Regions from separate parts of the Psychromonas aquatilis genome, predicted to be linked through region 2. Evidence: riboswitches for the same ligand, from Rfam matches in the RefSeq annotation. Region 2 holds a riboswitch; the other holds the start of a gene.
The links. Region 2 has a riboswitch for cobalamin ahead of V6256_RS11315 (TonB-dependent receptor plug domain-containing protein). Riboswitches for the same ligand answer to the same signal wherever they lie in the genome.
Positions count from the first base shown of each region.

Region 1: another riboswitch for cobalamin. It lies ahead of V6256_RS05600 (DUF4198 domain-containing protein); the one in region 2 lies ahead of V6256_RS11315 (TonB-dependent receptor plug domain-containing protein).

Region 1 is NZ_JBAKAZ010000014.1:26,185-33,075, reverse strand. It holds gene V6256_RS05620 (energy-coupling factor ABC transporter ATP-binding protein) at 1-94, opposite strand, end outside; gene cbiQ (cobalt ECF transporter T component CbiQ) at 81-872, opposite strand; gene V6256_RS05610 (hypothetical protein) at 872-1,471, opposite strand; gene cbiM (cobalt transporter CbiM) at 1,471-2,079, opposite strand; gene V6256_RS05600 (DUF4198 domain-containing protein) at 2,142-2,978, opposite strand; cobalamin riboswitch at 3,107-3,246, opposite strand; gene V6256_RS05595 (VOC family protein) at 3,428-3,847, shown strand; gene V6256_RS05590 (antibiotic biosynthesis monooxygenase family protein) at 3,857-4,174, shown strand; gene V6256_RS05585 (HAD family hydrolase) at 4,164-4,664, shown strand; gene rpsO (30S ribosomal protein S15) at 4,806-5,075, opposite strand; gene V6256_RS05575 (ABC transporter permease) at 5,313-6,891, opposite strand, start outside.
Region 2 is NZ_JBAKAZ010000044.1:16,465-23,355, reverse strand. It holds gene ilvA (threonine ammonia-lyase, biosynthetic) at 1-613, shown strand, start outside; gene V6256_RS11320 (hypothetical protein) at 1,493-1,765, opposite strand; cobalamin riboswitch at 1,909-2,074, shown strand; gene V6256_RS11315 (TonB-dependent receptor plug domain-containing protein) at 2,207-4,108, shown strand; gene V6256_RS11310 (ABC transporter substrate-binding protein) at 4,153-5,193, shown strand; gene V6256_RS11305 (FecCD family ABC transporter permease) at 5,183-6,220, shown strand; gene V6256_RS11300 (ABC transporter ATP-binding protein) at 6,220-6,891, shown strand, end outside.

The sequences.
Region 1 (6,891 bases), on a different contig from region 2:
ACGCAAAGTTAACCGCGTTTAATACATTGCCTCGCCTTGGGTAAGCATAGTGAAGATCTTCTATCTTAATCAGTGGTTGATTAGAATAAGCCATTGATATTAAGCCCTATTAGCAGTATTAAAAAAGATAAAAACACGATAGCAAAAACCCAATCCATTGAACGTATTTTCATCTCATCGTTTAGATAATAACGCCCACAAAAACCGCGGCATTTCATCGCATCTGAAATACGTTCAGCACGTTCTACTGAGCGAATTAACAACATACCAAACAGATAACCAATACTTTTCCAAGTATGTCGATTAGTTCGTAGTACAAAGGCGCGAGCCTGCATTGCTCGGCGCATTTTTTTATACTCTTGGCTAATCACATCCAAATAACGCACCATAAATAACAATAGATGCACCAACTTATCTGGTACCTTAAGGTGTGCAAGTGCATGCCCTAGTGTTGAGGCGCTCATCGTCGCCACTAATGAGAACAAGACCAATAATACCGCATTGGCTTTCACTGTAATAAGTAAAGCATGCAGTAAACCCTGCCAGCTGGCGGTTAATCCCATGACAGTAAAGATTGCATCACCTGGGGTGGTAAAAGGTAAAACACAGATTAATGTCAACATGAATAAATCCATCGCCACCACACGACGTAGCGTTCGTTTAATATTCAGTTTGCTGGCTTTCACCAACATAAAAGCACACAACAGACCTAATAAGGTCGGTGTAAAAAATTGACTCGATACCACGACTAATGCAAACAAAGCAGAGCAAACTACGCGTACACGAGCATCAATATCATCAATCCACGACGCTTTATGTTTAAGCGCTTGGCCTGACCAAGATGTTAAGCTGTGCTCTAAGCTTTGCGACATTACGATTTAGCCTTTTGTTTACGCTCACGTAAAAAAGCCACTAAGCCGAGTAGACCAAAAATATAACCAATACCGCCAATAATATCGCGCAATCCTGACTTCTCTTTGAGTTCTTGTATTTCACGCCTTAACGGTTTGAGTTGTTTTGCGATCGCTTTTTCTAAGAGTAAGGTATTTACTGCTTGTGCGTTTTTTGAGGTTTTCTGATCAGCAGCTTGCTTAGTATCATTTGTAACAGCGTTGTTGATACTAGTACTGGTCAAATCATCGCTTGCATTGTCCGGCAACTCTTCCGCGGGCAACTGCATTTTTAATACATGCCCAGCGCCCATATTAATCTCAAAATGATGCGTGATATGTTTTTTAGCCGTAAAAACAAAGGCGCCCTCTTCGTCGGTTAACACTTCACCTAAGCTATTGCCAGCATCGTCAGTGACTTTCACTACTGTGCCAGGGTTTGCCATTGCCCCATTGGAAAAACCTGCTTCGCCTTCAATTTCAAAGCCTTCTGCATAAACACCACCCATTACATTGTGAGCAATAGCGTGACAAGAGATAGATAAACTTAAAACAGTAACAACAGGAATCAGCCACTTCATTAATTTGTACCTTTACTAATAAATTCTGGTTTAACGGTATGGATTAAATACATTGCAGCATAGGAGACAAAGCCTTCAATCAACATAATTGGAATATGTGCAGGCACCACGGCTTTTGCAGCTAAAACAAAAGATTCTCCAGATAAGGCTAATGAAAATGCCACCATCAGTGCAGTAATCAAAATAGCAGCTGCACCACCTATTGCCGCCCATATTGCAGCAACTTTAGGGCTATCATGACGAACGCCTTGATAACAAAGGTAATAAATTATCACCGCAGGAAGTGCAATATTCAGGGTATTGGCACCTAACACCAGTAACCCACCAAACCCAAAGAAGATCACCTGTAACAACAATGCCACTAATAAAGCCGGAAAGGCCACCCAACCCAGTATAATACCTAATAACCCATTCATGATTAAATGCACACTAGAAAAACCTAGCGGTAGGTGAATATAAGATGCAATAAAAAAAACAGAAGCTAATACACCAATTAAAGGTAAACGTTCATAATCCATTTTTTTAAGGCCAATGAATACCCCTATTGCACTCAATACTGCTCCACTGATTAACACCGGTGAAGACAACGCACCATCAACTATATGCATAATTTGCCTTTTATTCTTTAATCATAAAGATACTCACAACGCTTAGTGAGTATCGGTTTTATCTAAGGTAGTTTAGTTGCTTCAACCCAGATCACTGCATCCTGAGATAACGCTTTGTCTTTATAAGTTTTCTGCTCACCTACACCTAGTGCAGCAAATCCCCATTGCCCAGCTTTAGGCAAGACATAATTAAAGGTGCCATTTGCATCAGCATAAATAGTTTGGGTAATAAACACATCAGCTGCAGGTGTCATTAATGGCGTTTTTGCAAAGCGATTATGTTCCATTTCAGGGACATAATTCACAAACTCTACTTCAATCTCGGCAAAAGGTACCGCTTGACCTCGTGATTTAACAACGCCAGTAAAAATTCCTCCCTCATAAATAGCATAAGGTTTGGTTAATGGCACAATTTCCGCAGCTAAGCCAAAGTCTTCATTCCAATCTGTTGGTAGACCACCAACATTAACAATCGTTTTAGTTATCTGTTGAATGTAAAAACCTTCTTCAGCTTCAAAGTAAGGAGATGGTTGTGAGATAAACACATAGTCGCCTAATCCACGTAATTTCACATTAGCTTGATAAGCATGGCCTGTATCAACGGCACTTTCCCATTCAATCTCAGATACCGTATCCAGTAAATCTGTTTTCTTACCTTTTTTAATCATGTAGAAAGCTTCTGGCTTATCCAGTTTCATAACATGGCCACTTGCTGCAGGATGAGTAAAAGGCATTTTGAGGGTCATATTCCCGCCTTTATCACGCAATAATTCCGGGGTATAAATCATTTGAAAATGAGCACTGGCGTAAGTAGGTAACGTACAACCAATGGCGAGTACAACAGGAGCAATAAAACGCTTTAAGTTAATGCTCGGTGTTAATTTTGTAAAGTTTAGCAAAGGAAAATCTCCGTCTGATTAAATAACAGGCGAAGTTGTGGAGGAGGCGGTATTCTTAATCTCTAAATAAATTTAAATAAGAAATACCATCCGGTGAAGCCCTCCGCAACACCACGGTACTTGTAGCATACAAGTATCATCCTAAGGTTTGGTATCCGGGCTTAACAAACATAATTTGTTCTACCGTTGCGGGGGCAGCCTTGGTATTTGACCAAGTTCCCAAACAACTCATACTTACCTAATTATAAGATGAGGTGCATAGTTTTAAGACTATATCCTAAGGAGGCAGAACAATAGCTTGTTAAAGGGGTAACAGTCAACGTAAAGCATCTGTTAATATTATCTTTTTGTATTTGATCTGCGTGACTTAAACACACTATCAAGATAATTTAAAAGCCGCTTATTCTACTCACTAATATAAAAACAACTTATTTAAAGGGATATTAAATATGACAAAAATAGAGCACTTAAATATTACCGTACCTGATATTGATGAAGCCATAAAGTTTATCAAAATTGTCGCCCCTGACTTTAAGGTTAGAAGAGATCAATCACCAGAAAATAGTTATCGTTGGGCACATATAGGAAATGACCACTATTATTTTGCATTACAGGAGCCTCATTTAGAGGCGACACCAGCGTTTCCTTTAAAAACTTATAAAAACCATGGTATTAATCATATCGCTCTCATTGTTGAAGACTTAGCAAGAATTGAAGCTGACTTAATCAAAGCTGGGTACCAAGCGAGTATTGATACACCTGTTGAACAGCATAGAAAACGATTATATTTTTTCGATGCTTTTGGTTTTGAATGGGAATTAATTGAATATTCTAGCGATATTCCTGAAGAAAAGTTTTTATATGAATAAAGGAAGCACATGTCATTAATATCAAAAACACCGCAACCTCCTTATTTTGCCGTTATTTTTACATCAATTCGTACTGATAATGATCTTGGGTATACACAAACAGCAGACAGAATGGTGAAACTTGCACAACAACAAACTGGCTTCTTAGGGATAGAGTCAGCAAGGGAAGAAATTGGCATAACTGTCTCCTATTGGGCTGACCTAGAATCGATTAAAAACTGGAAAGCTAATACAGAGCACTTACTAGCGCAAAAGAATGGCCGTAAAACTTGGTACCAACATTTTAAAGTACGGATATCAAAAGTAGAGCGTGATTATGAACTCTAATATCTTTAATAAAAAACCACAATCTCAAGTTTACCTGTTTGACTGGGGAGATACTTTAATGGTTGATTTCCCTGATTACTCAGGAAAGATGTATCAATGGCCAAAAATTCAAGTGTTAGCCAATGCAGAAATAATGTTAGCTACCTTAGCAAAAACAGCAACTATATTTGTTGCAACAGGCGCTGCAGACTCTACTGAGCAAGAAATCAAACTGGCTTTTGAGCGTGCTAATCTAAACCAGTATATTAGCGGTTATTTTTGCAAGGAAAATCTAGGTGTAGATAAAAAATCCTTAGCATTTTTCCCAAGGATTATTGAGAAGTTAAATGTACCTGCCTCGCAAATTGTTATGGTTGGTGATTATTATCAAAATGATATTCAGCCCGCTATCATAGCAGGTATTACTGCTATCTGGCTTACCTCAAAAGATAACATTTCAACGGCGAATGAGTTCAAAACGATCACAGACTTAAGTGAGCTTATCAGTTAATCGCAAAGCAACTTCTATAACCCACCAAGCACGTCAATAACAGCAACCATTCCACACTCGTATCTCAAATTACGTATCTCAAATTATAGATACAAAAAAAGAGCCCTTAGGCTCTTTTTGATATTCAAGTTTAAGTCGAAATTAACGACGTAGACCTAATTCTGCGATTAATGCTGTGTAAGCAGCAACATTTTTACGCTTTAAGTAGTCAAGTAATTTACGACGTTGACTAACCATGCGTAATAGACCACGACGGCTGTGGTGATCATGGATGTGCTCTTTAAAGTGGCCTTGAAGGTGGTTGATTTGTACTGTGTACAATGCAACTTGAACTTCAGGTGAACCAGTATCGCCTTCTGCGCGACCAAATTTTGCTACAATCTCAGCTTTCTGTTCTGCACTTAGTGACATAACGTACTCCGATATATGATTGGTTATGTGAATAACCTATTTTAATTATTATCGCCGATCACTAATTCAGCGATAAAGTGAAGGCCGAATATTACGGCCTTTTTGTTTACTGTGCAACCACAAAGTTGACTAATTTCAAGTTATTTTGAATCGCTAGCTTCACTGTTCAAATGCGTTTAATCAGCCATAAAAATAATTTGATTTAATTCAACCAACTCAAGTCATTAGTATCGCCATTTATCTAAGTGGTTTTAATAACTGCTTAATCACAGAACCTAAACTAACAAAGACAATGAAAACCGCCAATACAGGTAACACCAACCACATACTCGGATGTAACTGCACAGGAAGATCAAATCCCCATGTCATTAAACTCGCTAGAATTATTTCAGCAGCAATAGCAGCAACGAATCCAGCACTTAAACCAAGTAAGCCATATTCAGCCCATAAGGTATGACTGATACGTTTTTTACTCGCGCCTAAGGTTCGATATAAGGTTATTTCTCGTTTACGTTCACTTAAACTCAAGCGTAATAAAGTAAAGATCAATAAAACACCAGCAACAACCCCTAATGCTGCCAAACCTGTTAATGACCAAGATATTTGCCTTAACAATGCCTGTACTTTATCCGCCATGGTACGTAAATCTAATAGCGTTACCGTTGGGTATGCACGAGCGAGTTGATTAACTAATGGCGTTTGATCTTGCGTCGCTCTAAAACTAACCATCCAAGTCGATGGTAAATCAGCAACCGCATCTTCGCTAAAAATAAACACAAAGTTAGGCTTTAGACTCTGCCACTCCACCGCCCTAAATGAATTAATGGTTGCGCTGAAAACTTGACTGTTCACTTCAAAAGTTAATTTATCTCCTAGTTTTAACCCGAGTTCATTAGCGATTTCTTGCTCTACTGAAACGGTTTTCTCGCCGCTCCACTCACCAGCAACCACTTCGTTATAAACCGGTAACTCTTTTAACCAAGTAAAATTAACTTCTCGTTTTAAAACCCGAGTCTCTGCCGTTTCATAAACATCAAGATCTGTTGTTTTTTGATCATTTATTGCCGTGACTCGACCACGCATAATCGCAAATGCATCGCTGTGTGGTAGCGCTAAGGTATTAAGTTTCTGTAAATACCCCTGCTGCTGTTCAGGACTAATATTAATTGAAAATACATTCGGAGCATCAGGAGAAAGTGTTTGTTGCCAGTCACCTAATAAGTCACTTTTAATCAACCAAATCAATGCCACCAGCATCAGCGAGCCAGATAATGCCGCTAATTGCATCATACTATTTTTAGGAGAACGGTTTATTCGGCTTAATGCGAGACTCAGCGCAGCTCCCCATTTAAATTTAGCCACTGCTTTTAGTAAGCCATAACTTAATCCTGCTAACACAACAAACAACACTAATAAGCCAACTAATACCATCCACACCAATTTATTCGCACCATAAAAAACAATTAACGCGGTAAATGGTAATAAAATTAACCACCAGCTTGTTTTTGAATATGTGACTTGCTGCTTCTGAATAACGTTAATGGCAGGAGCATCTAACAATCTTGTTAATGGAATCAACAAGGCAGGTAGGCCAATGCAAAGTGCAACACCTAGTGCAAAAAAGAAAGGTTGAAAACCAACGTCTGGTAAGGTTTCAGGTAAGATCCCTGCTAGAGGAATCCTTAATAAATACTCTAAACAAAGCCCTATTACGCTACCTAACACTAAGGCAACCACAAACATGATCATTACTTGAGTGCTTAACCAAACGCGTACCCACCCCCTACTTGCGCCCATACTTTTTAACATGGATACC
Region 2 (6,891 bases):
CGGTGCCAATGTCAATTTTCATAGTTTACGTTACGTGTCAGAACGATGTGAACTTGGTGAGCAAAATGAAAGTATTCTTGCTGTTACCATTCCTGAAAAGCAAGGCGCCTTTTTAGCTTTTTGTAATGAGTTAGATGGCCGTGCAATCACAGAGTTTAATTATCGTTATAGCGATCGTAAACAAGCTAATATTTTTGTTGGCGTAAGAACTCCTCAAGGTTTTGAAGAGTTATCAACTTTAACAGAAAAGTTAACAGCATCCGGTTATCGAGTCGCTGATTTAAGCCATGATGAAACAGCCAAACTGCATGTGCGTTATATGGTTGGTGGGGTTCCTTCTGAGCAGCTGAAAGAACGTTTATATAGCTTCGAATTTCCAGAGCATCCAAATGCGTTAATTAAGTTTTTAAATCTATTGGGTATGCACGCTAATATCACTCTATTTCATTACCGTAATCACGGCTCTGCTTATGGACAAGTACTGGCTGGTTTTGACATTGACGGACAACAAGTCGAAGAGTTTAATCAACACTTAAATGAACTGGGTTACAACTACAAAGATGAAACCTTAAACCCTGCTTACCAATACTTTTTATCTCATACTAAAAGCTAAGCAGAAGGTTTTTATTTAAAACATCAATGCCTAATTCATCATTTGATTTAGGCATTGATGTTAGTTTATCGGCTCCCTTGCAAATGAGTATTTGTGTGACTAAAAAATCTAACATCATCACTAAACCTATTCATTTCCACTAAACGTCATCCCATCTCAAAAATACCATCATACTCCCCCTTCAATATCACAGAGTCAGCATGGTTAAGTTAGCGTTTGAACTATCACCATTATACCAATTATATTAAATAAGTGATCTAAATTTTGCGCAGGAAAAATGACTGAGTTCAAGGCGTAATTTGAGTTAAATAGTTGTTCTATTTACGAAAATTACAACGAAGAAATAAGTTATTTTAACAAGCAAAATAGATCAGTTAATTAGTGTGATTGGTATTACTCAGCTTAGCCGCTTCAATTATCAACAGATAAGCTAAAAAGTGGCGAAATAATTGATAGCGGGACAGTACCGAAAGCATTGAATATTCAAGAGTGCTAAATAATAAGCCCCCACCGACAATGGCAGTACTTATTGTCGCAATTTTTATTGGTCACAGCATCGTATAATCGAAAGTTGTGCCACATTTTCAGTGAGAATACAAAAAAGAAAGCTTTTCCATTTGTACAGGGTATAAATGGTTAACAAAATAAAGAGAAGATGAATAAGACTACTGATCCACGCATTAATAGCACCTCCATCTAAGGTTTTGGCATATATTTGTGCAATCATACCTGTGCTTATAAAATCCCAAACATAAAAGCGGATAGTACTTAAACGTAAAGTCACTAAGACAGGTAAAATCTTAAACCAAGTAGTGTTTATTTATTTTGACGTAAACTAACAGTCGATGCATATTGTAACTGGACAGCTTGCCAGAGACTTTAATCGTCTATGTCTTTAACGTATCCATTCAATGCATCAGAAAAATTAACAATATGCTTATTTTGAGCTGTCAAAGCATGTGCTAGTAAAATATCAACACCCCGCCTTTTTTGCTCATCTAAAAAATGAACTTCTGGTAGTTCAGCGACTTCTGAGTTTAATGCAGATGCCTCTTCAGTTGGATGAACCTCAACAATATTTGAAAGGCTAAGCGTGGCATTTGTCGTTAATGGTACAAACAAAAGCAATAATAAAAATAATAATTTTTGCATCTAACTCTCGCAAGAACTTGTAAAATATTCAGCTAACTTTAACCGTAAATAATATCAACCATTACTTTACCAATCTAAAATAACCGTGCATTTTTTAGCAAAAACACCCCATATTGGCAATTGACAGGCCGCCTAATTTACCTATAATCGCGCCTCTGTTACGTGCCTGTAAACTCTACAAGCTTAAATGGGAAGCATGTCCCGCTAATAGTCTTTAGCGAAAAATCATGCGCTGCCCCCGCAACTGTAAATAACTTATTTAATATTATGAGTTATCAGCCAGATACCAGCGTAATAACGTCACATTCTAATTCACGGGTTGGTTAATTAGAGCGTAAAGATGATAACTATGTCGTGACGAATAACAGGGAGGTTTTCTGTTTATTTGGGCCACGATAGCCTCAAGAAAACTTCTGAATATTTTTATACTAAGGAAGTTTTATGTCCACTTTTCGTTACACCCCGATCACGTTAGCTGCTATCAGTTTATTCACTGCGCCTGTTTTTGCTGAAGACACAGCAACAGAAGAGACCGGTGAGCGAATGAATATTATGATCGTAAAAGGCGTCACTAATATTATTAATGATGAAGACAGTCGAACCGAAACAGGCACTGCGATTACGATCATCACCGAAAAAGATATCGAACAACAACAAGCAACAACCGTTGCCGATATATTAAAAAACTCTCCAGGGGTAACAATTGCTTCCAATGGAGGGCTAGGCAAAAAAACATCTGTATTTATGCGCGGAGCTGCATCTGAAAGTGTAGTTGTAGTCATTGATGGCGTTAGGGTAACCGATCAATCTTCAGCAAGTGGAGGCTTTGACTTTGCTAACTTAATGGCTGATGGGATTGAACGTATCGAAGTTATTAGAGGATCACAAAGTGCACTATGGGGAAGTGATGCACTAGGCGGCGTTATTAATATTATTACCAAAGAAGGTGGCAACGGGTTCAATGCTACGGGTACTGTTGAGCTCGGTGCAAATAACTATGCTAAGCAATTCGTTAATATAAATGGCGGAGATGAAAAAGCACACTATTCATTGTCGGTTGCTAACCTAACGACTGACGGAATTAGTGCAGGAACTGGCAGTGATGATGATCCTGATGATGATGGATATCGTAATACCATGGTCAATTTTAAAGCGGGTTATCGATTCAACGATATTTTTGCTATTGATGGCGTAGCTCGTTATACCGATGCCAAAAGCGAATACGATGCTTATGGTTATACCTCAGGAGCTGATAATGACGTTTATAGCTTAGATGAACAACGTACTGCAAAAATTAACCTGTATGTAAACTTACTTGATAGTCGTTGGAACAATCGCTTATCTCTCTCTTATGCTGATACGACTTCAGAAAACTTCGATCCTAACGGTTGGAATGGGGATTATACAGAAAACTCTGGCGAAACAATCAAGGCAGAAGTACAAAGTGACTACCTATTAAGTACAGATAACTTCGAACAACGATTTACTTTCGCAGGTGAAATTCAAAAAGATACCTTTTTACCATGGAATTCAGGCTCTACACCAGATGAACAAAAAATGGAGAGCACCGCTATTATCGGAGAATACCATCTCAATTGGCATGAAAAAGTATTCTTTACAGGTTCTCTTCGCCATGATTTTAATAGTGAATTTGATGATACTAACACTTATAAACTAGCATTAAGTGTATGGGCAACAGATTCCATCAGGTTGCATACGAGTCATGGTACAGGTGTAAAAAACCCGACATTCAGCCAGCTATTTGGCGCTTATGCAACGCCTGATTTAGAATCAGAAACGAGTATTTCTACTGATATGGGAATTGAGTATAACTTTGCCAACCAACGAGGTTATATTGATTTTACCTATTTTGATGCAGAATATGAGAATGGCATCCGCTGGAATCAAACTTTAAATACAGGCAATGGAGCCTATGAAAACCAAGATGAGAATGTACAAGGGATAGAACTGAGTTCAACGTTTAATGTAAATGAAGATTATACTATCAGCGGCCAATACACTTACTTAATGACAGAAGATGGAACGGTGGATAAAAAAGAGCTTATTCGTAGGCCAAAACACAGTGCTACACTTAATAACAATTATCAAGTTAATAATAAGTTAAACACAAACCTTGGTATTAATTATGTGGGTGAAAGATATGATTATGGTTATGTTGAGCTTGATGATTATACATTAGTAAACCTTGGTGTCTCATATCAACTAACTGAGCATTTTTCTATTCATGGCAGAGTAGAAAATGTACTTGATAAAGATTATGTTGTGATTACTGACTATGGTGTTGATCCTTTTTCAGCTTATATCGGTGTGACCTTTAAATAGTTTGTTCATCAACTACTTCAACATAACGTAAGAAAAAGGGCAAAATGAACGCATTCAAATTAATTTTTTTTGCCCTATTCTTACTTTTATTGATCGCTTTCATTCAATTTAAGAAAGATATTTTTGTTTTATTTGAAGAAGGTACAGGTAACTTTACTACACAAATATCAACTGGTGACTTCCCCAAAACATTGACCGATGTAACCGGTATTACTTATACACTTACACAACCGCCTAAACGTATTATTTCTGCAACCTTAGCCACGGACCATATTTTATCAGCCCTTGTCTCTCAAGAGCGCATAGTAGGCGTGAGTCGTTATGTTGATTATCCAAGCCTCTCTAATATTGTTGATTTTTATGCCCCTTCAATTCGACGTACAAAGACTGAAATCGAGTCTATTCTATCCCTGCAACCGGATTTAGTGTTTGTTGCTTCCTATAGTGATCCAGAAGCCGTCCGTTATTTATTAAGGAGTGATATTGCAGTGGTTCGGTTAAGTGAATTCAAAAGCTTTACCGATATTATTAATAATATACGCCTTATTGCAGATATCACTGATAGTAAAGTAAAAGGGCAACAAGTGATTGATGAATTAGAAAATCGTATTGAATTTATAAAAGCGCAAGTAAAGCCTTATAAAAAGCCACGCGTTCTTTATTATGACCTGAATGGTTTTAGTGTTGGCGGGAATTCATTAATGAATGAAGCGATTAACATATCAGGTGGCATCAATGTCGCAGAAAACATCTTGCCTGACGGTGAGCATAAAATCAGTGAAGAGCTCGCCATCTCCTTACAACCGGATATTATCGTGATGAGCCAATGGATATTTAATGATAATCAACAACAACAAAGCCCCGTCGATATTTTAAAAAATAAAGTCGCTTGGGCTAATGTCCCAGCCATCAAAAATAATAAAGTGTACGCCGTGCCAGGTACCTGGTTAAGAACCGTTTCTCAATTTAGAATAAAAGGAGTTGAAGCTATTGCTGCTATGTTGCACCCCGAGATAAAGCCCTATCCAAGAGCAGATCAAGCCAATCAGCACAACTCTTCACATGAGGTGATAGATGTTCAATAACCCTACTCATAAAATCCTTATAATAGGATTATTAGCCATTTTATTTATTACCTTAAGTGGTTTAGCGGTTTTACAAGGACCTGTTGATATTCCCTTTAATACAATATTGACGATCCTTAGTGAGGCTATTTTAGGCACTCATCACGACACCATTATTGCTTGGCAACAAAGCATTATTATTGATGTACGACTACCCCGCGTATTAATTGCCATGTTTGCAGGTGCTAGCTTGGCGCTATGTGGCTTAATCACGCAAAGTATGTTCCGCAACCCGCTAGCTTCTCCTTCTATTTTAGGTGTGTCCTCGGGCGCATCATTGGGGGCAGTGATTGCGATTTACTGCGGCGCTTCATTACTTTCAGCTTGGTCTATTCCATTATTTGCATTCATTGGCGCAGGAATCACCTTAAGCATTGTTTACCGTATCGCAACCAACCAAGGTCAATCCAACATTGCTACGCTATTATTATCGGGGGTTGCGATTAGTGCATTAAATGTTGCAGCTACCTCTCTGCTATTAGCGTTATCACTCAATAACTGGGATGTTGCGCGTATGATCATCTACTGGACAATGGGCGGTTTAGACGGCAGAACTTGGGATCATGTATTTATTATTTTGCCGATTATTTGCAGTGGTTTTATATGCTTATTATTCTACAGCAAACCTCTCGACCTTTTATTGTTAGGAGAGCAACACGCTTTATCGGTTGGCGTAGATGTAAAAAAAACACGACGTAATCTATTAATCATTAGTACAGCCATGGTCGGCGCTTCAGTCTCAGTGGTTGGAGGAATTGGTTTTATCGGATTGGTTGTCCCTCATATTTTACGTTTAATTCTTGGCCCTTCGCATCGCTACCTATTACCGGCGAGTTTATTAGGTGGCGCCATTGCTCTTATGTCAGCGGACCTATTCACCTCAGTCTTTTTCAAAAACAGTGAAATACCACTAGGTGTAATTACCGCAGCGCTTGGTGCGCCTTTCTTCCTATTTTTACTCATCAAACAGCGCGTGGTTATCAACTAATGACTGATTCAATCATCAATGAAAATAACCTTAAAGCCAATCATCAGCCATTACTGTCAGCTAAGTCATTAAGCTTTTCTTATGGAAAAACGGAGCAATTAGTCAACACTAATATACAAGCTTATGCTGGTGAGTTTATCGGCCTAATAGGCGGCAATGGCGTCGGTAAGAGTACGCTGTTACAACTTCTATTAGGTTTGCTGACACCACAACAGGGTGAGGTTTTAATTGAAGGGGTTTCACTTAACAAATTAAAACGACGTGATATTGCAAAGCAAATGGCTTTTGTCCCACAATTTATTGAACTGCCCTTCTCTTTTTCAGTTGAAGAGGTCGTTTCAATGGGCAGGAACCCTTACCTAGGCGCTTTTCAACTCGCCTCAAAGGCAGACACTGACATAGTTAAACAAGCGATGCACACAACGGATATTACGCACTTAGCCAAAAGAAAGGTTAACCAGTTATCTGGCGGAGAAAAACAGCGTGTGATCATTGCTCGCTCTTTGGCGCAACAACCAAAGGTTATTTTACTCGATGAACCGATTGCCAGTTTGGATATCAGCCATCAGTTTGAAACATTGGATTTAATTCAGTCTCTCACTCAGCAAAACAAATTGGCGATCACAGCCATACATGACCTCAACCTTGCAGCCCAATACTGTACACGCCTG